DNA from 2 places in the Kitasatospora sp. NPDC057904 genome. Region 1 is predicted to be linked to the other one. Evidence: predicted binding sites of a transcription regulator. Region 1 holds the regulator's gene; the other holds the start of a gene.

Region 1 (11,778 bases):
CCGGGGTGCCGAGGTCCAGCCAGTACGAGGTGTCGACGACGCCGCGCAGCAGCGCGCCGGTGGCGAGCAGCTCGGGGAAGGTCTCGCGCTCGACGGACACCTCCCGGCCGGCCGGGATGCGGTCGATGACGGACCGGGTGAAGACGTAGCAGCCGGCGTTGATCTGGTCGGTGACGATCTGCTCGGGCGTCTCCGGCTTCTCCAGGAACTCCAGCACCCGCCCGTCCGCGTCGGTCGGCACGAGGCCGAAGGCGCGCGGGTCCTCCACCCGGGTGAGGTGCAGGGTGACGTCGGCCCCGGCGGCCACGTGGCCGTCGCGCAGGGCGGCGATGTCCACGCCGGACAGGATGTCGCCGTTGAAGACGAGGACCGGCTCGTCCGGGCCGCAGGTGAGCCCGGAGGCGGCGTTGCGGATGGCGCCGCCGGTGCCCAGCGGCTCGCGCTCGGTCAGGTAGACCAGCTCGATGCCGTACGGGGTGCCGTCCTGGAAGTGGTCCTCGAAGACCTCGGCCAGGTAGGAGGTGGCGAGCACCACGCGGGTGACTCCGGCGGCCGCGGCGCGGGCCAGCTGGTGCGCGATGAAGGGGACGCCCGCCACCGGCAGCATGGGCTTGGGGGTGTGGGTGGTCAGCGGACGCAGTCGCGTGCCCTTACCACCGACCAGCATGATCGCCTCGGTCATGGTCTGCGCTGTTCCCCTTGTGGTCTCTGCGGCCCGGCCCGGCGGGCCGCACCTCTCTTCGTCCGTATGGACCCGTCCGCCCACCGGCCGTCCGGCCGTGGTCCGGCCGTGGTCCGGGTGTCCGGAACGGGTCGACCGGCCCGCGGGCCGGTCTGGCCTACTGTATTTCCTTCCAACCGAATGCCCGTCCGGCGGCTGTGCGATTGGCATCACTCGCCCGCCGCCGGGGCCTGCGGGGCAGCGCCGCCGAGGCCCCAAAAGCCCGGCCCGGCGGAGCGCTTTCGCGGCGGCCGCCGGGCCGGGCAGTTGTAGCAGAACTGTCGAACAGGGGCCGCTACGCGTCCACCGTCGCGGGCTCCTCGGTCTCGGCCGGCGGGGTCGCCTTGACCGAGTCGAGCAGCAGCTGGGCCACGTCGACCACCTTCAGGTGCTCCTTGGCCGCGCCCTCGTTCTTCTTGCCGTTGACCGAGTCGGAGAGCATCACCAGGCAGAACGGGCAGGCGGTGGAGACGATGTCCGGGTTGAGCGACAGCGCCTCGTCCACGCGCTCGGTGTTGATCCGCTTGCCGATGCGCTCCTCCATCCACATGCGCGCACCGCCGGCGCCGCAGCAGAAGCCGCGCTCCTTGTGCCGGTGCATCTCCTGCTGGCGCAGACCCGGGACCTTGTCCATGATCTCGCGCGGCGGGCTGTAGACCTTGTTGTGGCGGCCCAGGTAGCAGGGGTCGTGGTAGGTGATCAGGCCCTCGACCGGGTTGACCGGGACGAGCTTGCCCTCGTCGATCAGGTGCTGCAGCAGCTGGGTGTGGTGGATGACCTCGAAGTGGCCGCCCAGCTGCGGGTACTCGTTGGCGATGGTGTTGAAGCAGTGCGGGCAGGTGGCGACGATCCGCTTGACCGGGGCGTCCTCCAGGGCCGCGTTCAGCGTCTCCACGTTCTGCGCGCCGAGCATCTGGAAGAGGAACTCGTTGCCCAGGCGGCGGGCGGAGTCACCGGTGCAGGACTCCTCCTTGCCGAGGATCGCGAACTTCACGCCCGCGGTGTGCAGCAGCTCGGCGAAGGCCTTGGTGGTCTTCTTGGCGCGGTCCTCCAGGGCGCCGGCGCAGCCGACCCAGTAGAGGTACTCGACCTCGGCGGGGTCGATGTCCTCGCCGATCACCGGCACCTCGATGCCGGTCTCCTTCTTGAGCTCCTTGACCCAGTCGAGGCGGGCCTTGGCGGCCATGCCCCACGGGTTGCCCTTGTTCTCCAGGTTCTTGAGCATCGTCCCGGCCTCGGTCGGGAACGAGGACTCGATCATCACCTGGTAGCGGCGCATGTCGACGATGTGGTCGATGTGCTCGATGTCCACCGGGCACTGCTCGACGCAGGCGCCGCAGGTGGTGCAGGACCACAGGACGTCCGGGTCGATGACGCCGTTCTCCTCGGCGGTGCCGATCAGCGGGCGCTCGGCCTCGGCGAGGGCGCCCGCCGGGACGTCCTTGAGCTGCTCGGCGGTCGCCTTCTCGGTGCCCTCCATGTCCTTGCCGCCACCGGCGAGCAGGTACGGGGCCTTGCCGTAGACGTGCTCGCGCAGGCTCATGATGAGCAGCTTCGGCGACAGCGGCTTGCCGGTGTTCCAGGCCGGGCACTGCGACTGGCAGCGGCCGCACTCGGTGCAGGTGGAGAAGTCGAGGATGCCCTTCCAGGAGAAGTGCTCGACCTGGGAGACGCCGAAGACGGCGTCCTCGGCCGGGTCCTCGAAGTCGATCGGCTGGCCGCCGGAGGTCATCGGACGGAGGGCGCCGAGCGCGGTGCCGCCGTCCTCCTCGCGCTTGAAGTAGATGTTGAAGAAGCCGAGGAAGCGGTGCCAGGCCACGCCCATCGAGGGGTTGAGGCCGATGGTGGTCGCCCAGGCGAAGGAGATGCAGATCTTCAGCATCGCGAAGAGCCAGATCAGGTTCTCCAGCGTGCCGTGCGACAGGCCGCTCAGCGCGGAGGTGATCGGGTACGAGACGAGGTGCGCCGGGCCGTACGAGTCGACGCCGTTGAGGGCGCCCTCCAGGGCGCGCAGCATCAGGATGCACAGGCCGATGCCGAGGATCGTGTACTCGACGTAGAAGGCCTGCCAGGCGATCGAGCCGGCGAAGCGGGACTTGCGTCCGGAGCGCGACGGCAGGCTCATCAGCCGGATCACCATCAGGGTCAGGATGCCCAGGGTGGTGAGGGTGCCGACGAGCTCGACGAAGAGCTGCCAGATCATCCAGTGCCCGATGACCGGCAGCTCGAACTCGGCGTCGAAGAGCTGGCCCATCGCGTTGACGATGGTCAGGACCAGGCTGAAGAAGCCGACCGCGACGAACCAGTGCGCGATGCCGACGATCCCCCAGCGGTTCATCCTGGTGTGGCCGATGAACTCGACCGCGACGGTCTTCACGCGCCGGGCGGGCTTGCCGAAGCGGGTGGTGTCCGGCGCGCCGGTCAGCACCACCTTGAAGATGTGCCACGCCGCACGAAGGGCGAGCGCGGTGCCGATCACGAACGTGACCAGCGAGATGACGATCGCTGCTAGCTGCATCGGCTCCGTCTCCTGCGGCTTGCGGTTGAGCAGTCCGGGTTCTACGTCTTTACCAAGGGAGTGTACTCGTCGGTAACTTGCCGGGCCGACGGCCCGGACATTACCGCTCGTCAACAGTTCTCCAGAAGGTTCCCAAGGTATGGCGGCAGTCACGTAACTCCACCCCCGCCACCTCGGCCGGGGCGGCCGTCACTCCGACCGGGGACACCGCGGGCCCCGCGGCGGCCCACCGAGAGGACCGGCATCAGCAAAGTTGAGTGCTGCTGACTCATAGCTGTTGACGCCGCCCGGCGGGTCATGCATCCTTGAGCCCGTAAAGCTCAACTCTTCCGTGGAGGTATCTACGATGGCACGCGCGGTCGGCATCGACCTCGGTACGACGAACTCGGTCGTCAGCGTTCTGGAGGGTGGCGAGCCCACCGTCATCACGAACGCCGAGGGCGCGCGGACCACGCCGTCCGTCGTCGCTTTCGCGAAGAACGGCGAGGTCCTGGTCGGCGAGGTGGCCAAGCGCCAGGCGGTCACCAACGTCGACCGCACCATCCGCTCGGTCAAGCGCCACATGGGCACCGGGTGGAAGATCAACCTGGACGGCAAGGACTTCAACCCCCAGCAGATCAGCGCCTTCATCCTGCAGAAGCTGAAGCGGGACGCGGAGGCCTACCTGGGCGAGACCGTCACCGACGCGGTCATCACCGTCCCGGCGTACTTCTCGGACTCCGAGCGCCAGGCCACCAAGGAGGCCGGTGAGATCGCGGGCCTCAACGTCCTGCGCATCGTCAACGAGCCGACCGCGGCCGCCCTGGCCTACGGCCTGGACAAGGACGACCAGACCATCCTGGTCTTCGACCTCGGCGGCGGCACCTTCGACGTCTCCCTGCTGGAGATCGGCGACGGGGTCGTCGAGGTGAAGGCCACCAACGGTGACAACCACCTCGGTGGCGACGACTGGGACCAGAAGGTCGTCGACCACCTGGTCAAGGTCTTCCAGTCCGGCCACGGGGTCGACCTGTCCAAGGACAAGATGGCCCTGCAGCGTCTGCGCGAGGCCGCCGAGAAGGCCAAGATCGAGCTGTCCTCGTCCTCCGAGACCTCGATCAACCTGCCCTACATCACGGCCTCCGCCGAGGGCCCGCTGCACCTGGACGAGAAGCTCACCCGCGCCCAGTTCCAGCAGCTGACCTCCGACCTGCTGGAGCGCTGCAAGATCCCGTTCCACAACGTGATCAAGGACGCCGGCATCTCGCTCGCCGAGATCGACCACGTCGTCCTCGTCGGCGGCTCGACCCGCATGCCGGCCGTCGCCGAGCTCGTCAAGGAGCTGACCGGCGGCAAGGACGCCAACAAGGGCGTCAACCCGGACGAGGTCGTCGCCATCGGCGCCTCGCTCCAGGCCGGTGTCCTCAAGGGCGAGGTCAAGGACGTCCTGCTGCTCGACGTCACCCCGCTGTCCCTCGGCATCGAGACCAAGGGCGGCATCATGACCAAGCTGATCGAGCGCAACACCACGATCCCGACCAAGCGCTCCGAGATCTTCACCACGGCCGAGGACAACCAGCCGTCCGTGCAGATCCAGGTCTACCAGGGCGAGCGCGAGATCGCCGCGTACAACAAGAAGCTCGGCATGTTCGAGCTGACCGGCCTCCCGCCGGCGCCGCGCGGCCTGCCGCAGATCGAGGTCACCTTCGACATCGACGCCAACGGCATCATGCACGTCGCCGCCAAGGACCTCGGCACCGGCAAGGAGCAGAAGATGACCGTCACCGGCGGCTCCTCGCTGCCGAAGGACGAGGTCGACCGCATGCGCCGCGAGGCCGAGCAGTACGCCGAGGACGACCACAAGCGCCGCGAGGCCGTCGAGACCCGCAACTCCGCCGAGCAGCTCGTCTACTCGACCGAGAAGTTCATCGCGGACAACACCGACAAGCTCCCGGCCGACGTCAAGACCGAGGTCGAGACCGCCATCGGCGAGCTCAAGGAGGCCCTGAAGGGCGAGGACATCGCGAAGATCCGCGAGGCCTCGGAGAAGGTCTCCACCACCGCGCAGAAGCTCGGCCAGGCCCTCTACGCCAACGCCGACGCCGCCGGTGCCGCCGCCGGGGACTCCGCCGCCCAGGGCAAGGACGACGACGTCGTCGACGCCGAGATCGTGGACGACGAGAAGCACGACAAGCCCAAGGGCGGCGCGGCATGACGGACAAGACGCAGGGCGGCAAGCCCGGCGACGACTCCGCCGCCGAGGAGGCCGTGATCAAGGCCGCCGAGGAGGCCGCCGCGGCCGGCTCCGGCGACGCGTCGGACGAACTGGCCGCCGCCAAGCGCGAGGCCACCGAGCGCACCGCGGACCTCCAGCGCCTCCAGGCCGAGTACCAGAACTACCGCAAGCGGGTCGAGCGCGACCGGCTCACGGTCCGCGAGATCGCGGTCTCCAACATCCTGGAGTCCCTGATCCCGGTCCTGGACGACATCGGCCGCGCCCGCGAGCACGGCGAGGTCACCGGCGGCTTCAAGTCCGTCGCCGACTCCCTGGAGACGGTCGTCGCCAAGCTGGGCCTCCAGCAGTTCGGCAAGGAGGGCGAGCCCTTCGACCCGACCATGCACGAGGCGCTGATGCACAGCTACTCCTCGGACGTCACCGAGGACACCTGCGTGCAGATCCTCCAGCCCGGCTACCGGATCGGCGAGCGGATCATCCGCCCGGCGATGGTCGCGGTCGCGGAGCCCCAGCCGGGCACCCAGACCACGGCCGGGCCGGACACCGACACCGCCAAGTCCGAGAAGTCGGACAAGGCCGACGGTGGCAAGGACAGCTGACGACCTGTGACGGGCGCACGCCCGTCCCAGCAGATGAACCAGTGCGCTGCGGAGTCGTACGCCGGTCAGTACGGCGATCGGCTCCGCAGCGCACTGTCGGCAACAGGCCCGCGCGGCCGGGCTGTTGACAACGCAGTGCCGCGGGCTGTTGACAAGGCAGTGACGATGGACATCGGGAGGTGGCGCAAGCCATGAGTGGCAAGGACTTTGTCGAGAAGGACTATTACAAGGTCCTCGGCGTGCCCAAGGACGCCACCGCCACCGAGATCAAGAAGACCTACCGGAAGCTGGCGCGCGAGTTCCACCCGGACGCCAACAAGGGCGACGCCAAGGCCGAGGAGCGCTTCAAGGACATCTCCGAGGCGTACGACGTCCTGTCCGACGAGAAGCGCCGCAAGGAGTACGACGAGGCCCGCAGCCTCTTCGCCAACGGCGGCTTCCGCGCCGGCGGGCCCGGCACCGGCAACTACAGCTTCGACTTCGGCGACCTCTTCAGCGGCACCCAGGGCGGCAGCGGCGGCATCGGCGACGTCTTCGGCGGCCTCTTCAACCGCGGCGGCCGGCAGGCCCAGCCCCGGCGCGGCGCCGACGTCGAGACCGAGGTCACCCTCTCCTTCGAGGAGGCCGTCGACGGCGCGACCGTCCCGCTGCGGATGACCAGCCAGGCCCCCTGCCGCGTCTGCAACGGCACCGGCGCCAAGTCCGGCACCACCCCGCGGGTCTGCCCGACCTGCGTCGGCGCCGGCACCGTCAGCCGGGGCCAGGGCGCGTTCGCGCTCTCCGAGCCCTGCAAGGACTGCAAGGGCCGCGGCATGATCGTCGACGACCCCTGCACCGACTGCCACGGCAGCGGCCGGGCCAGCTCCGCCCGCACCATGCAGGTCCGCATCCCGGCCGGCGTCCAGGACGCCCAGCGCATCCGGCTCAAGGGCAAGGGCGCCCAGGGCGAACGCGGCGGCCAGCCCGGCGACCTCTACGTCACCGTGCACGTCGACGCCCACCCCGTCTTCGGCCGCAAGGGCGACAACCTCACCGTGACCGTCCCGGTCACCTTCCCCGAGGCGGCGCTCGGCGGCACCATCGAGGTGCCCACACTCGGCGGCCCCGCCGTGAAGCTCAAGCTGCCCCCGGGCAGTGCCAACGGCCTCACCATGCGGGCCCGCGGCAAGGGCGCCACCCGCAAGGACGGCACCCGCGGCGACCTCCTCGTCACCGTCGAGGTCGTGGTGCCGCAGCACGTCACCGGCGACGCGCTGTCCGCCCTGGAGCAGTACCGCGAGGCCACCGCCTCCGACGACCCGCGAGCCGCCCTGTTCCGGGCGGCGAAGGGAGCGTGACGACCAGATGTCCCCGATGACCCCGATGACCCCCGACGGCCCGATCGGCCCGATCGGCCCGGGCCTCGGCGAAGGCCTGCCCGGCGACGGCCGCCGCCCCCGGCGCGCCGCGGCCCCGCCCCAGTACGTGCTCACCGAGGACACCCCGGTGTACGTGATCTCGGTGGCCGCCGAACTCTCCGGCCTGCACCCGCAGACCCTGCGCCAGTACGACCGCCTCGGCCTGGTCTGCCCCGACCGCACCGCCGGCCGCGGCCGCCGCTACTCGGCCCGCGACATCCAGCAGCTGCGCGAGGTCCAGCGGCTCTCGCAGGACGAGGGCATCAACCTGGCCGGCATCAAGCGGATCATCGAGCTGGAGAACCAGGTCACCGCCCTCCAGTCGCGCATCGCCGAACTCGCGGACTCCCTGGAGGGCGCCGCCGCCGCCCTCCAGCAGCGCGAAGCCGCCGTCCACGCCTCCTACCGCCGCGACCTCGTCCCGTACCAGCCCCCGACCCCCCAGTCGAGCGCCCTGGTCGTCTGGCGCCCGAAGCGCTGACTCGGCTGAACACCCAGCCCGGCCGCCGGTTCCCTCCTGTTCGGGGGGTGCCGGCGGCTTACTTGTGGTGAGAGGGTGCCAATCGAAGCGTCACTCCGCAATGGTGGAACAATGCCCGGTTCCGGATCCCGCGCCGGGATCTAGGATCACCGATGGGGCTCGAGTGCAGCCATAGGGCAGGTTCGGTCGTCAAGAAGGAGTCGTGAATGAACGGGAGGAACGACGCCATTCCGGGTGTCGGTGCACCGGGCACTCTCTCCACCGGAGCGCACGACCTCTACCTCGCGGCAATCCGGGCGCACGGTCGGATAGCCCGCAGTGAAATCGAGGAGCACGACTACAGCCACCTCAGCGAGCTGTTGGACATCGGTCTCCTCACTCCCGACATGGATGATCCGCAGATTCTGGTCGCGGTCGATCCACAACAGCTCGCCACCGGGCTGAGCGCCCTCTGGCAACGCCAGGCACTCGCGCTGCTGTCCCGCGCGATAGCCGTCCCCGGCGACCTTCAGGGTCTCGCGGACGCGTTTCACCGTCCGGAACCGTCCGGCGGAATTATCGAGTACGTCCGCGGCAAGGCACTGATCAGCCAACGGATCAACCACGCCGTGACCACTGCGAAAGAGGAGATACTCGCGGCCCAGCCGGGCGGCCCGCGGCCGCCGGACGTTCTGTCCCGCGTGCTCGACGACGACCTGGCCGACCTCGAACGCGGTATTGCGGTGCGGACCATCTACCATCCGAGCACCAGGTACCACGCCCCCACCCGGGACTACGTCGCGAAGATCACCGAGGCCGGCGGGCGGTTCCGCACCCTCGACGAGCCGTACACCAGGCTGATCATCGTGGACCGGCAGCTGGCCGTCATCCCGGTCGCGGAGGACCTCAATCTGGCGGCCTTCATCCACGACCCCGCCGTCATCCACTTCCTCGTCCACGAGGTGTTCGAGCGCAACTGGAACCGCGGACTGGACTTCACCGGTGGACGAACCGTGCCGCAACAGGTCGTGTCACGGATGCGCCAGACCATCATCGACCTCCTGCTCGAAGGCACGAACCACAGAGTCATCGCCCGCCGCCTCGGCATCAGCGAACGCACCCTCGCCCGCCATCTGGCCGAGATGCGGGAGGACTACAACGTCGAATCGCTGTTCCAACTCGGTTGGGCGCTGGCGCGTTCGTCACAAGAGACCGACGAATCGCCATGCCTCCCCGCCGCTTCCGGCAGCGCATAACGATTCGTCAGTCTCATTCTGTCATGTCCACTGGTGCTCGCCGTCCAAAGCGGTACCCGACGCCTGATTCGAAGTCGCACTAACATCGACCCCAAGCCCGACATGATTGACATGGGCAGATCCATCGGCATCATGACCGGTGACAAGCAGTCCGAAGCCCAGCACGGTAAGGACGCCCGCAGATATCGCTACCGCAGCCGTCTTGGCGACCTGACGCAGACGAGACACGCGCACACCCCAATCCTCTTCAGTGGCCTGTCAGTCGAATGAACAGGCGGCAGACAATCAAACGCTCAGATCGTGCCACACGCCCTATCTGACTGTCACCGTCGCGCCCAGGCGGAAGAGGGTGTCATCTCTCTGCCATGCAGACGGATGCCACCGTGCATCGGTGGACTGCCGACCCTGCTCGATGGACGATCAACTGACGTCCTCACGCCACGCTGCCAAGATCCTCCCTCTCGGCAGTCGCGCCAGGACAAGCGTCGAAATAGTGATAAACCCGTCCGATTTCCCCCCGTTCCAATCTCCAAGCCAAGCGTCGGCGGCGAGCAACCGAGTGCCAATGCCTTCCCCCGGAGTCGACATGACCGAGCCCTACCTGCGTCACCACGACAGCCAGGCCACCGAAGGCCGGCGTGCACGTGTGTTTCTGGCCGCACCGCTGATGCGGCTGACCGGGCCCGCGGACAGCGTGGTGACGCTCGCCAGCCGGACGCGGCTGACCACGCTGCGCACCACGCTCCTCCGCAGCGGGGCCGCCGTGTACAGCGCGCACCACAGCGACGCCTGGACCGTCGCCGGGCGGGCGCCGGAGCCGCGGGTTCCGTCGGACTTCCGGGCGCTGCAGTCGGCGGACCTGGTGTTCGCCTACGTCGGCGCCCCGCTGTCGGCCGGGGTGAGCCTGGAGCTGGGCTGGGCCTCCGCGCTGCGCAAGCCGATCGTCCTCCTCGTCGACGAGGCCATCACGCACAACCCGCTGATCGCCACCATCGAGCAGGTCGCCCCCGTCCTGCCGCTGGTCTTCGACGACACCTGGTCGCAGGAGGCGCTCAACCACACCGTGGAGACGGCGCTCGACTGGGCCGGCATGGCGCTGTCGCTGCGCGAGGGCTTCTGGACCGCCCCCGGCGAGCAGTTCAACGTCCCCCGTCAGCAGCCCCCCGTGGCCGGCCGGGCCGGCTTCTGGCCGTCGGGCGCCGCCACCGGCTGACCCGCGGTCATCCACCGGACTCCCCCGTCCGGGATCCCCGCATCTGCCGGCCCAGCTGGAACAGCGTCTCCGCGTCGTACAGCTCACGCAGCCGGGCGAGGTGACCGGCCACGGTCCGCTCGCTCGACCCCATGCGGCCCGCGATCGCCCGCTGCGTGAGCCCCTGCGCCAGCAGGCGGCCGCCGTCCCGCGGGATCGCGCGGTAGAGCGCGCGGGCGGACTCGTCCGGGAGGGCTTCGGACAAGGTCGGGTCACCCATCGGCGTCGCCCTTCAGTTGCCAGCCGAGTTGGAAGAGGGTCCGGGCGCCGTAGCGCTCGCGCAGGCGGGCGAGGTGGCCGGCGACGGTGCGTTCGCTGAGGCCGAGGCGGGTGGCGACGGCGCGCTGGGTGAGGCCCTTGCTCAGCAGCGTGGTGACCCGGTCGGCGGTGCGGCCGGGGGCGGCGCTCGACCAGTCGGTGACGTCGGCCCTGGCCCAGTCGCGTTCGAAGACGGCGACCAGGGCGGCGACGGCGGCGGGCTCGGTGATGAAGGCCGCGACGTCGTGGCCGGGGTGGACGGAGACGACGGCGGTCCGCCGGTCGACGACGAGCATCCGCTGGAACGGCTCGTTCAGGACCCGGACCAGCGAGCCGTGCCGGGTCACCTCCTTCGCGTAGGCGATCACGTGGGGCTGCCGGCGGGCGACGGGCTGGTAGAGCGTCCGGATCCGACGGCCGCTGGTCAGCAGCGCGACGTCCTGGTGGAGCGCGAGTTCGAGGGTGACCGGCTGCCGGGTGCCGGGCTGGGCGGTGAGCACTTCCTCGCCGCACTCGGACAGGACCCGGGAGAGCCGCAGGCGGATGGCGTCCTGGCCCTCGACGTACGCGGCCTCGCCCGTGGGGGAGGCCGCCCGGGGTACGGCGTCGTAGGCGTGGGAGAGCGGGCCGAGGGCGGCCGGGAGCCGTTCGGCGTGGACGAGCAACCGGGTGGCACGGGTGCGCAGTTCGGTGCCGAGGCGGTCGCCGACGGAGCGCGGGTCGACGGCCGTGTAGCCGGTGGCCGTCGGGGCGAGCAGGCCGCGGGCGACGAGGACCGCGAGGGTGGGGCGGTCCGCGGGGGCGAGGTCGTCGGGGCGCAGGTGTCCGCCGTGGCGGACCGCGGTGAGGTAGAGCGCCCGCTCGGCGGCTGTCGGCTCATCCGCCCACCTCTCCCCCAGCCTTGGCGGCCGGGAGGTACCCCCACCGCTCGGCAGGGGCATTCGCCCATGCGCATCCTTTGAAACGTGAGCTCGCTGAGCTCGCTCATCGGTCATCGCGGGAGCCTCGCATCAGCCAGCCGAGCTGGAAGAGGGTCTGGGCGCCGTAGCGGTCGCGCAGGCGGGAGATGTGGGCGGCGACGGTGCGTTCGCTGAGGCCGAGG
Region 2 (11,778 bases), on a different contig from region 1:
AGCCGGTCGTCCGACCACGGGCGGACGGTCACCCGGGCGCCCATCTCGGCCCGCATCGACGGCAGCAGCCAGGGCGCCAGCTGGGCGTACCCGCCGCCCAGCACCACCTCGGCGGGGTCCAGCAGGTTGACCGCACCGGAGGCCGCGATGCCCAGCGCCGCCCCGGCCCCGGCCAGCGCGGCGCGCACCTCCTCGTCCCCGGCCTCGGCGCGCTCGGCGAGCAGGGCCACCCAGTCGCCGCGGATGCCCTCCAGCCCCGCCGCGCGCAGCACCGCCGTCTCCCCCGCGTACTGCTCCAGGCAGCCGTGCGCGCCGCACGCGCAGCGCGGCCCGTCCGGGCGGACCGGCACATGGCCGAGCTCGCCCGCGTAGCCGCGCGCGCCGCGCAGCAGCCGCCCGCCGATCACGATCGCCGCGCCGACACCGGCCTCGGCCGAGACGTGCAGGAAGTGGTCCGGGCCGCCGCCCAGCCAGAGTTCGGCGAGCCCGCCCAGGTTGGCCTCGTTGTCCGCGTCGATCGCGAGCTCCGCCAGGTCCTCCGAGCCGGCCGCGCGCAGGGCCAGGCGCAGTTCGGCGGCGAGCGGCACCTCCTGCCAGCCGAGGTTGGCGGCCCGCTGGAGCACCCCGCCGGCGGTGCCGACCAGTCCGGGCACGGCGAGCGCGAGCGCGGCCGGGCGCAGGCCCGCCTCGGCGACGGCGCGGCGCAGCAGTTCGGCGAGGTCGGCCATGACGGCGGCGGGCGTGCGGCCCCGGTTGCGGATCTCCTGACGGCGCCAGGAGACGACCTCGCCGCGCAGGTCGACTACGCAGGCCCCGAGGTGCTCGACGCCGATCTCGGCGCCGAGGCCGCCGGGCCCGTGCGGGTTGAGGCCGAGCGCGGTGCCGGGCCGGCCGACCTTGCCGCTCGGCGCGGCCGGGCCCTCCTCGACGACCAGGCCGCCGGCGATCAGCTCCTCGGCGAGCGAGGAGACCGCCGCCCGGGTGAGTCCGGTCTCCGCGGCCACTTCGGCGCGGGAGCGCGGGGCCCGTGCGATCACGCCGAGCACCAGCGCCAGGTTGGCCCGGCGCATGCCCTGCTGGCTGGCGGGTCCGCTCCGGACTCCGTCCGGCTCACGCATGTGCCCACCCCGCTCCCTGGCTGGCGGTCACCCGGCCTCACCGCGTCCCGGGCACCTCCCGGGACGTCTCGTGTGCAGCGTAACCGGGTTCGAGGGGCGGCTGCGTCCCGGTGGCGACGGGCTCGGCGAGGCGGGTGAACACCCAGCGCTGCATCGCCCAGAAGCGGAAGAGCATCGCCACGAAGGTGCCGACGATCATGCCGCTGAGGAAGTCCGCGACCTCCTGGGCGAACGGGCCGACGTAGGGCTCGCGCAGGTCCAGGACGTACCGCGAGACCGCCAGCGGCACGTCGTTGACGGCGATCGCCACCACGCTGACCAGGAAGAACAGCACCGCCTCGCGCCGCTGCCCCTGGGCCCGGAAGGCCCAGCGGCGGTTCAGCACGTAGGAGACGACGGTGGCGATCACGGTCGCGATGGTCAGCGCGACCACCGGCTTGTGCTCCAGGACGGTGAACTTCAGCTCGAAGTCGATCACCGTGGTGAGCGCGAAGCAGCCGCCGCCGACCAGCAGGAACTTCACCAGCCTGCGGTGGCGCACCAGGAACGGGCGCAGCCTCGCCGGCACCCGGGCCAGGACGCGCTGAGTGGGGGACGGCATCCTCGCAGTCTCGCACGCGGTCCGCCGTCCCCCTCGTCACTCGGCGGAAATCCTCAGGACGCCGGTGGTCGTGCCCTGGTAGACCACTCCGCCGGGGGCGATCGAGCCCACCATCTGGAGCGTGTCGAAGAGGAAGCCGGCCCCCAGGAACCGGGTGCGCCCGACGGCGCCGGTGGCCGGGTCGATCTCGGCGTAGTAATAGGGGTCGAGGACCGTCGTGGCGGTGCTGCCGGGGATCAGCGGCTTGCGCAGGACGGTGTGGATCAGCCCGTCGCCGGTGGAGAGCCGCGGGACGGCGGCGGAGCGCACGGTGGTGTCCCAGACCAGGTCGCAGCCGGAGCCGTCGGGCCGCACGTCGACCCGGCTGAAGCCGCCGCGGAAGTCGGCGGAGGCGGGCACGCTCGGCCCGGCCTCGGCGGGCAGCGCGGGGTACGGGTAGCCGTTGGTGCTGCTGATGAAGACGCTGTTCCCGGCGCCGATCGGGGAGTTCTCGCTGCCGCTGCCGCCGGCCCTGAGCACCGGCACCGAGCAGACCGGCGAGCCGTCGGAGGTGCGGTAGACCAGCAGGTGCACGGTCGGCGCGGCGTTGTCGACGATGGTCGTGTAGTCGGTGCCGGTGCGCGGGCCGAAGAAGGTCGGGGTGGAGCCGGTGCCCCAGCTGAGCTGGCCGGGCTTGCGGCCTGGCCCGCGGTCGTACGCCTGGCGCCAGGCGGTCCGCGGGGTGCCGTCGGCTCCGGCGGTGAGCAGGTAGGTGGCGTGGGTGGTGGCGACGAGGGTGCCGGCGGGGGCGGTGGAGATCGAGTTGGCGATCCGTTCCCCGGCGGGGAGGGCGAGGCCGCGGACGGCGCCGGTGCGCTCGTCCGCGGTGCCGACGACCCCGCCGCCGGTGGCGAACCAGACCCGGCCCTGCCAGTCCGGCGAGATGCCGACGACGGCGTCGCCGGCCGGGACGGCGCCGGCCAGCGGGAGGCGGCTGTCCACCGTGAGCTCCCAGTCGCCGTCGGCGCTGCGGTGGTGGCCGATCCGCAGCAGGTCGCCGTGGCCGTCGACGGCGACCAGGCGGTCCCGGTCGTCCAGGTAGGCGTACACGCCGCCGAGCAACGAGCCCTTGGCGAGCGGGAGTTCGGCGAGGGACTCGCCGTCGTCCGGGTCCAGCAGGTGGACGGTCGGGGTGCGCCCGAGGATCGTGGTGCAGAGCGCGACCGGGAAGCCGTCGTAGCCGACCAGCACGGTCGGGCAGGCGGACTGCAGGGCCGTACGGTGCAAGGTGAGCGGGCCGGCCGGCGGCCCGGGCAGCCGGGTGGTGTCCGAGGAGCCGGTGTCGCCGTGCATGGTGGCGGTGCCGTCGGGGCCCGCGTACGGGTTGTGCGGCGGCAGCGGTCCGAACGGCGTGGCGGCACGGGCCGGGACCGCGAGGGCGAGCAGGGCCGCGGCCGCGAGGGCGGCGGCGCGGGAGGACAGCGCGAAGCGCATGGAGGGTGTCCCATCGGGTGAGCGGGCAGGCGTGGGCGCATGGCGGTGCGGCCACCCGGTGGGGGTTCCCGGCGGGGGCGCCGGGTGGAACACCGCGCTCAACGGACGCGGTGACAGATCGCCGAGCACGCGCGGGCGAGGTCGACGTCCAGTCGACGGCTCAGGTGCGCGTGGCGATTCACCCGGCCAGCCTCCCTTACTGACGACCCGTCTCACAAGACCGTCTCACCCTGCGGGCAGGGCCCGGGGCGGAGCGGCAGTGCCGCTCCGCCCCGGGCCCTGATCCCGCGTCAGGCGGCGGCGACGAGCACCTCGGCCGGCTCCAGGGCCAGCTTGAGCACCTCGCGGACGTCCGCCACCGGGTGCACGGTGAGCCGCTCCAGCACCTCGGCCGGGACGTCGTCCAGATCGGCCTCGTTGCGCTTGGGGATGATCACCGTGGTGATCCCGGCCCGGTCGGCGGCGAGCAGCTTCTGCTTCACCCCGCCGATCGGCAGCACCCGTCCGGTCAGCGACACCTCGCCCGTCATCGCCACGTCCGTGCGCACCTTGCGGCCGGAGAGCAGCGAGGCGAGCGCGGTGGTCATGGTGATGCCGGCGCTCGGTCCGTCTTTGGGGACGGCCCCGGCCGGGACGTGCAGGTGCACGCCGCGGTCACGCAGCGAGGTGACCGGCAGCTCCAGCTCGGCGCCGCGCGAGCGCAGGAAGGAGAGCGCGATGTGCGCGGACTCCTTCATGACGTCGCCCAGCTGCCCGGTCAGGGTCAGCCCGGTGCCGCCCGTCTCGGCGTCGGCGAGCGAGGCCTCGATGTAGAGGACGTCGCCGCCGGCGCCGGTGACCGCGAGGCCGGTCGCCACGCCGGGGACGGCGGTGCGCCGCTCGGCCGGCTCCTGGGCGGCCTCCGGCACGTGGTGCGGGCGGCCGATCAGGGCGCGCAGGTCGTCCGCGCCGATCACGGCGGGCAGCTCGCGCTCGCCGAGCTCGGCCTGCGCGGCGATCTTGCGCAGCACCCGGGCGATCGAGCGCTCCAGGTTCCGCACGCCGGCCTCCCGGGTGTACTCCCCGGCGAGCCTGCGCAGCGCCGCCTCCTCGACGCCGACCTGTCCGCTGCCGAGCCCGGCCCGCTCCAGCTGGCGCGGGAGCAGGTGGTCGCGGGCGATGACGACCTTCTCGTCCTCGGTGTAGCCGTCGAGCCGGACGAGCTCCATCCGGTCGAGCAGCGGCTCGGGGATGGCCTCCAGCACGTTGGCGGTGGCGAGGAAGACGACGTCGGAGAGGTCGAGCTCGACCTCCAGGTAGTGGTCCCTGAAGGTGTGGTTCTGCGCCGGGTCCAGCACCTCCAGCAGGGCGGCGGCCGGGTCCCCCCGGTAGTCGGAGCCGACCTTGTCGATCTCGTCGAGCAGGACGACCGGGTTCATCGAGCCGGCCTCCTTGATCGCCCGCACCAGGCGGCCGGGCAGCGCGCCGACGTAGGTGCGCCGGTGGCCGCGGATCTCGGCCTCGTCCCGGACGCCGCCGAGCGCGACCCGGACGAACGTGCGGCCCATCGCGCGGGCCACCGACTCCCCGAGCGAGGTCTTGCCGACACCGGGCGGCCCGACCAGGGCCAGCACCGCGCCTCCCCGGCGGCCGCCGACCAGCCCGAGCCCCTGCTCGGAACGGCGCTTGCGCACCGCGAGGTACTCGACGATGCGGTCCTTCACGTCGCCGAGGCCGGCGTGGTCGGCGTCCAGCACCGCGCGGGCGCCGGTGATGTCGTACGCGTCCTCGGTGCGCTCGTTCCACGGCAGCTCCAGGACGGTGTCCAGCCAGGTACGGATCCACGAGCCCTCGGGCGACTGGTCGGACGCGCGCTCCAGCTTGTCGACCTCCTTCAGCGCGGCCTCGCGGACGCCCGCGGGCAGGTCGGCCGCCTCGACGCGGGCACGGTAGTCGCCCTCCTCGTCGGCCGGGTCGCCGTTGAGCTCGGCCAGCTCCTTGCGGACGGCCTCCAGCTGGCGGCGGAGCAGGAACTCCTTCTGCTGCTTGGCCACGCCCTCCTCGACGTCCTTGCGGATCGTGTCGTTGACCTCCTCCTCGGCGAGGTGGTCGCGCAGCAGCGCCAGCGCGTACTCCAGGCGAGCGACCTGGTCGGCCTCCAGCAGCACCTTGAGCTTCTGCTCGGCGGTGGCGAAGGGCGCGTAGCCGATGTTGTCGGCGAGCTCGCCGACGCCCTCGATCCGGTCCACCCGGTCGACGATCTGCCAGGCGCCGCGCCTGCGCAGCCACTGGGTGGACAGCGCCTTGTACTCCTTGACCAGCTCGGCGGCCCGGCCGGCCACCGGCATGCCGACCGAGGACTCCCGGAACGGCGTGGTCTCGACCCAGAGGGCGGCGCCGGGGCCGGTGGTGCCGGCCCCGATCCGGACCCGCCGCACGGCGCGCACCAGCGCCGCCGGCTGCCCGATCGCGTGGGGGCCGTCGGCCAGCCGGCCGACCTGCTCGACGGCGGCCAGCGTGCCGACCGCCGCGTACGAGCCGTCCACCCGGGGGACCAGCAGGACCTGCGGCTTGTCGGCGCCGCCGGCCGCCGCGCGGGCGGCCTCCACCGCGGCGCGCACCTCGGTGTCCTTCAGGTCCAGCGGGACGACCATGCCCGGCAGGACGACCTCGTCGTCGAGCGGCAGCACGGGCAGGGTGAGCGGTGCGGACGTCGATGCCATGATCTCTCCCCAGTCAGTGAACTTGAGTCGACCTGACTAAGGCTTCGGGGGCGCCGGATGTTCCCCGAGCTTTGTTCGCCGTGAGCGAACGGAAAAGGGGTGCGGGCGGAGGCGGCGGGAAGGTCGTCAAAAACCCCCGAACGAGTTAACGGACGTCCAAGACCGGGGCGCCGCCGGCGGCCGCGGCCGGCCCGGGACCGGCCTCCGGAACCTCCGCGCGCAGCGGGCGCGGCCCGCGCCGGGGGCCGTGGCGCAGCCAGCGCCACAGCGCCACGCCGGTCAGCACCGCCACCGGGTGGCCCACCGCGGTGACCAGGTCGTTCTCGGTGGCGATCTGCTCGGCGATCAGCGCCGCCGCGCCGCCCAGCGCCAGCAGCCGCCCGCGCCAGGAGAGCAGCCCGGCGAGCGCGCCGAGACTGACCAGCACGCCGTAGCTGACCCCGATGTCCAGGTAGTCCATCGCCGCGGACTCCAGGTGCCCGGTCTCCACGGCGGTGATCACCACCGCCTGGGACAGCAGCGTGGCCGTCACGTGCCCGATCGCGAAGACCGCCGCCGCCCGCCGGGAACCGACCCGGCGCTCCAGCGGCGCGACGGTGAAGGCGAATCCCCAGAGGTACGGCATCCACACCGAGCCGGCCACCCAGAAACCACTGAGCAGCAGCGCCCGCAAAGGGTGGTGCAAAAGATTGTGGCCGTCCGAACTGGAGGCCTCCTGCAGCCGCAGGACGAGATCCGGATCCGCGAGTTCGGCAAAGGTCGTGGTGGCGCCCACCACGGCGAGATATCCGAGGGCGAAAGGGTTGCGCCGGGGCGTCGGCACCCGGGCCAGCAGCCACTCGGCCACCCCGGTGCGCAGCCCGAGCCGGAGCATCCCGTACGGCGGTCCGGCCCACGGCGGGCACGGCCCCGGGCGCGGTCCCGCCGGTCCGCCACCGCGCCGCAGTCCAGCCATGCCGCCTCCGCTCCACGCCCGCAGCAACCGGTCCCCGGCTCCCGCCCGGGGGAACCAACGTACCGGCGCGCGCCCGCAATCCCTCCCGCGGGGCGTTGTCGTGATCACGTTACGTCGAGGTTCTGAGAACCAGCTGAGAAAAGCCCGTGAAGACCGGGGAACCGGCCGACCGGCCGGATTCCGGCATTGGTCCAGACCTACTTCCGTTTGACCCGTCAGTAACGGCCCTGACCGGCGACTTGGCGTCAACTCGACTGCATACGTACCGTTACGCAGTGAAAAAACGCCGGGTAAGGTATCGGCCCGTGCCCACTCGTGAGTGGGTCCGAGAGCGGGCCGGAACCGGCCCAACGGGCCGGAAACGTCCGGTCCACCTGCCGGGAGGCAGCCGCTGTCCGTACGCTGCGAAGTGCGCGGGAGAAGCGGGTGGCCGACCTCCGCCCTCCGATCCGCGCACGCGACGGGACGGCGGACCCGGCACACAGTCCACGACGGAACAAGACTACGAAGCGGAGCCCCGCCATCCCCACAGGTGGCCGGCCCGCAGCCCTGGGGGCGGTGGCGTGACCGTGACAGAAATTCAGCAGGACAACAGCAACAGCGGCGGCACGGTGAGCAGCCAGCGCAGAGTGCTGGTGGTGGAGGACGAGCCCACGATCGCGGAGTCGATCGCGGCCCGGCTGGGCGCGGAGGGCTTCAAGGTCGCCGTGGCCCACGACGGCCCCGGCGCGGTCGACGGCTTCCACACCTGGCAGCCGGACCTGGTCGTCCTCGACATCATGCTGCCCGGATTCGACGGCCTCGAAGTGTGCCGCCGGATCCAGGCCCAGCGACCGGTGCCGGTACTGATGCTGACCGCGCGCGACGACGAGACGGACCTGCTGGTCGGCCTCGGCGTCGGTGCCGACGACTACATGACCAAGCCCTTCTCCATGCGCGAACTGGCCGCCCGGGTCAACGTGCTGCTGCGCCGCGTCGAGCGCGCCCAGCAGGCCGCCCGCACGCCCGCGCTCGGCTCGCTGCGCTTCGGCGAGCTGGAGATCGACCACGTGCAGCGCCGGGTGCGGCTCGCCTCGGGCGACGTCCACCTGACGCCGACCGAGTTCGACCTGCTCGCCTGCCTGGCCGCCCAGCCGCGCGCCGTGCTCACCCGCGAGCAGCTGCTGGCCGAGGTGTGGGACTGGACCGACGCGTCCGGCACCCGCACCGTCGACAGCCACGTCAAGGCGCTGCGCCGGAAGATCGGCGCCAGCTGGATCCGCACCGTCCACGGTGTCGGCTACGCGCTGGAGGCCCCGCTCTCCTAGCGGCGCCTCGGGCATCGGGCCTCCGGGGGGCCCGTGTCCCGAACCGCCGTACCCATGCGGGGGACCACAGGGACCAATGACCTTTCCACAGCAACGCAACGGCGACGCCGCCGGCACCCGGTCGCAGACCCTCGCCGCCCGCGCCGCCCGCCGGGTCTGGGCCGACATCCGGCCGCTCGACCCCGTCCGGTCGATCAAGGGCAAGCTCGCGCTGCTCGTGATCGTCTCCGTCTTCCTCGCCAGCGGCATGGTCGTCGTGGCGATGAAGTCCGAGACGCAGATCCGCATCATCATGATCTTCTCGATGATCGCGTCGCTGCTCTTCATGCAGTTCCTCGCGCACGGGCTCACCGCCCCGCTGCGCGAGATGACCGCGGCCGCCCGCGCGATGGCCTCCGGCGACTACAGCCGCCGGGTCGAGGTGAGCTCGCGCGACGAGATCGGCGAGCTGGCCGCCACCTTCAACCAGATGGCCGCCGACCTGGAGGCCGCCGACCGCCACCGGCGCGAACTGGTCGCCAACGTCTCGCACGAGCTGCGCACGCCCATCGCCGCGCTGCGCGCCGTGCTGGAGAACGTGGTGGACGGCGTGGTGCAGCCCAACCCGGCGACCCTCGGAGCCGCCCTGGAGCAGACCGAGCGGCTCGGCCGCCTGGTCACCCACCTGCTCGACCTCTCCAAGATCGACGACGGCGTGGTCGACCTCGACGCCCGCCCCTTCGAGGTGCGCGAGTTCCTCGACGGCGTGCTGCGCGGCGTCACCGTGGACGGCGCGACGGCGGGCGGGGCCTTCTCCCGGCGCGGGGACGTCCGGCTCGCGCTGGAGGTCAGCCCGGCCGGCCTGACCGGCGTCGCGGACCCGGAACGCCTCCACCAGGTGGTCGCCAACCTGGTCGACAACGCCTGCAAGCACTCCCCGCCCGGCGGCACCGTGACGGTGCGCGCGCGGCCCGACGGCGAGCCCGGCGGCCTGCTGCTGGAGGTCGAGGACGAAGGGCCCGGCATCCCGCCGGCCGACCGCAACCGGGTGTTCGAGCGGTTCAGCCGCAGCGGCACGGCCACCGCCCAGGGGCCGGGCTCCGACGGCGGCACCGGCCTCGGCCTGGCCATCGCCCGCTGGGCGGTGGACCTGCACGGCGGGCGGATCGCGGTCGCGGAGTCCCCGCGCGGCTGCCGGATCGAGGTCCGGCTGCCCGGCCCGCGCTGACCCGCGGCGGCCGGCCCGCATGATCGTCTCGTGCGATCCCCCAAGGGAGGTCCCGAAAGGGCTCCCGAGGGTGCGCAGTGGGGTTTGTGTCACAGATCCGACACAGACGTACACGAAGATCGTTCGAAGATTCGACCTGGCTTTTGTCCGTTTTCATCCCGATTTGCGGGGCGATCGGGCCTGGTCGGTTCCCCTCAGATGCGCGTTTCTAACGCACATTTTCGGCCAATCTGCAGGTCAGGACTGTGATCTGGACGACGCCTGCCCCCCGGGGACTGCGCGATCACTGGTCAGGGGCGTAGCCTTAATCCCCGCTGTCCAAACATCCCAAAAGGAAGCGGAAGAGGGCGGTTGCCGCCGTGTCGCCACAGTCCCAAGAAACCCCCAACAGCTCGGCTAGCTCCACTGGCTTCGGTCCCAATGAGTGGCTCGTCGATGAGATCTACCAGCAGTACCTCCAGGACCCGAACTCGGTCGACCGAGCCTGGTGGGACTTTTTCGCCGACTACAAGCCCGGTTCCGAGGTGACCCCAGTGACCCAGGCCGCGACCCAGGCCGGCCCCACGCCGACCCCTGCCGCTGCCCCCGCGCCCGCTGCTGCTCCGGCCGCCGCGCCCGCCCCCGCCGCGCCGGCCGCCCCGGCCCCGGTGGCGGCTCCCGCGCCGCTCGCCGCCGCGCCCGCCGCACCGCCGGCCCCCAAGGCCGCGGCCCCGGCCGCCCCCGCCGCTCCCGAGGCCACCGGCCCGGAGCTGGTCCAGCTGCGCGGCCCGGCGAAGGCCGTCGCCACCAACATGGACGCCTCGCTGGAGGTGCCGACCGCGACCTCGGTCCGCGCCGTCCCGGCGAAGCTGTTGATCGACAACCGCATCGTCATCAACAACCACCTGCAGCGCGCCCGCGGCGGCAAGGTCTCCTTCACCCACCTGATCGGCTACGCCCTGGTCCAGGCCATCAAGGCCCACCCGGGGATGAACCACAGCTACAAGGTGGAGGGCGGCAAGGCCTTCCTGGTCAAGCCCGAGCACATCAACCTGGGCCTGGCCATCGACCTGGTCAAGCCCAACGGCGACCGCCAGCTCGTCGTCGCGGCCATCAAGAAGGCCGAGACGCTCGACTTCTTCGGCTTCTGGCAGGCCTACGAGGACATCGTCCGCCGGGCCCGCGCCAACAAGCTGACCATGGACGACTTCACCGGCGTCACGGTCTCGCTGACCAACCCCGGCGGCATCGGCACCGTGCACTCCGTGCCGCGCCTGATGCAGAACCAGGGCACCATCGTCGGCGTCGGCGCCATGGAGTACCCGGCCGAGTTCCAGGGCTCCGCCCCGGAGACCCTGTCCCGCCTGGGCGTCTCCAAGATCATGACGCTGACCTCGACCTACGACCACCGCGTCATCCAGGGCGCGGCGTCCGGCGAGTTCCTGCGCGAGATCCACCGCCTGCTGCTCGGCGAGAACGGCTTCTACGACGAGATCTTCGAGTCGCTGCGGATCCCGTACGAGCCGGTCCGCTGGGCCACCGACGTCGCCACCACCCACGACGACGAGGTCAACAAGACCGCCCGCGTCATGGAGCTCATCCACGCGTACCGCGTGCGCGGCCACCTGATGGCCGACACCGACCCGCTGGAGTACAAGCAGCGCAAGCACCCCGACCTGGACGTCGTCCAGCACGGCCTCACCCTGTGGGACCTGGAGCGCGAGTTCGCGGTCGGCGGCTTCGGCGGCCAGAAGATGATGAAGCTCCGCGACATCCTCGGCCTGCTGCGCAACTCGTACTGCCGCACCGTCGGCATCGAGTACATGCACATCCAGGACCCGAAGCAGCGCAAGTGGATCCAGGAACGCCTGGAGAAGCCGTACTCCAAGCCCGAGCGCGACGAGCAGCTGCGCATCCTGCGCCGCCTGAACTCCGCCGAGGCCTTCGAGACCTTCCTGCAGACCAAGTACGTCGGGCAGAAGCGCTTCTCGCTGGAGGGCGGCGAGTCGCTCATCCCGCTGCTGGACGCCACGATCGACGCCGCCGCCGAGCACCGCCTCGACGAGGCCGTCATCGGCATGGCCCACCGCGGCCGCCTGAACGTGCTGGCCAACATCGTCGGCAAGCCGTACGCCCGGATCTTCGGCGAGTTCGAGGGCAACCTGGACCCGAAGTCGATGCACGGCTCCGGCGACGTCAAGTACCACCTGGGCGCCGAGGGCACCTTCACCGGCCTGGACGGCGAGACCATCAAGGTCTCGCTCGCCGCGAACCCCTCCCACCTGGAGACGGTCGACCCGGTCGTCGAGGGCATCGTCCGCGCCAAGCAGGACGTCCTGGACCAGGGCGGCACCACCTTCCCGGTGCTGCCGATCCAGATCCACGGCGACGCGGCCTTCGCCGGCCAGGGCGTCGTCGCCGAGACGCTGAACATGT

Evidence for each region. The regulator HspR, encoded in region 1, represses chaperone genes until heat shock. The targets are predictions, from matches to a motif close to TTGAGNNNNNNNNNCTCAA.
Region 2: a site for HspR is predicted at 5,917-5,935, ahead of lon (endopeptidase La). Genes of this name have one in related genera too.

What each region holds. Positions count from the first base shown of each region.
Region 1 covers NZ_JBHVOL010000005.1:361,102-372,879, reverse strand. The annotation lists partial or broken gene ACFVSN_RS16100 (sugar phosphate nucleotidyltransferase) at 1-682, opposite strand, end outside; gene ACFVSN_RS16095 ((Fe-S)-binding protein) at 1,017-3,239, opposite strand; gene dnaK (molecular chaperone DnaK) at 3,586-5,433, shown strand; gene grpE (nucleotide exchange factor GrpE) at 5,430-6,053, shown strand; gene dnaJ (molecular chaperone DnaJ) at 6,245-7,390, shown strand; gene ACFVSN_RS16075 (heat shock protein transcriptional repressor HspR) at 7,416-7,931, shown strand; gene ACFVSN_RS16070 (helix-turn-helix domain-containing protein) at 8,138-9,166, shown strand; gene ACFVSN_RS16065 (hypothetical protein) at 9,753-10,379, shown strand; gene ACFVSN_RS16060 (hypothetical protein) at 10,387-10,623, opposite strand; gene ACFVSN_RS16055 (LuxR family transcriptional regulator) at 10,631-11,617, opposite strand; gene ACFVSN_RS16050 (LuxR C-terminal-related transcriptional regulator) at 11,661-11,778, opposite strand, start outside.
Region 2 covers NZ_JBHVOL010000042.1:9,711-21,488, forward strand. The annotation lists gene ACFVSN_RS43870 (ROK family protein) at 1-1,118, opposite strand, end outside; gene ACFVSN_RS43875 (GtrA family protein) at 1,156-1,719, opposite strand; gene ACFVSN_RS43880 (hypothetical protein) at 1,756-3,192, opposite strand; gene lon (endopeptidase La) at 3,483-5,894, opposite strand; gene ACFVSN_RS43890 (rhomboid-like protein) at 6,040-6,849, opposite strand; gene ACFVSN_RS43895 (response regulator transcription factor) at 7,419-8,156, shown strand; gene ACFVSN_RS43900 (sensor histidine kinase) at 8,233-9,363, shown strand; gene ACFVSN_RS43905 (multifunctional oxoglutarate decarboxylase/oxoglutarate dehydrogenase thiamine pyrophosphate-binding subunit/dihydrolipoyllysine-residue succinyltransferase subunit) at 9,723-11,778, shown strand, end outside.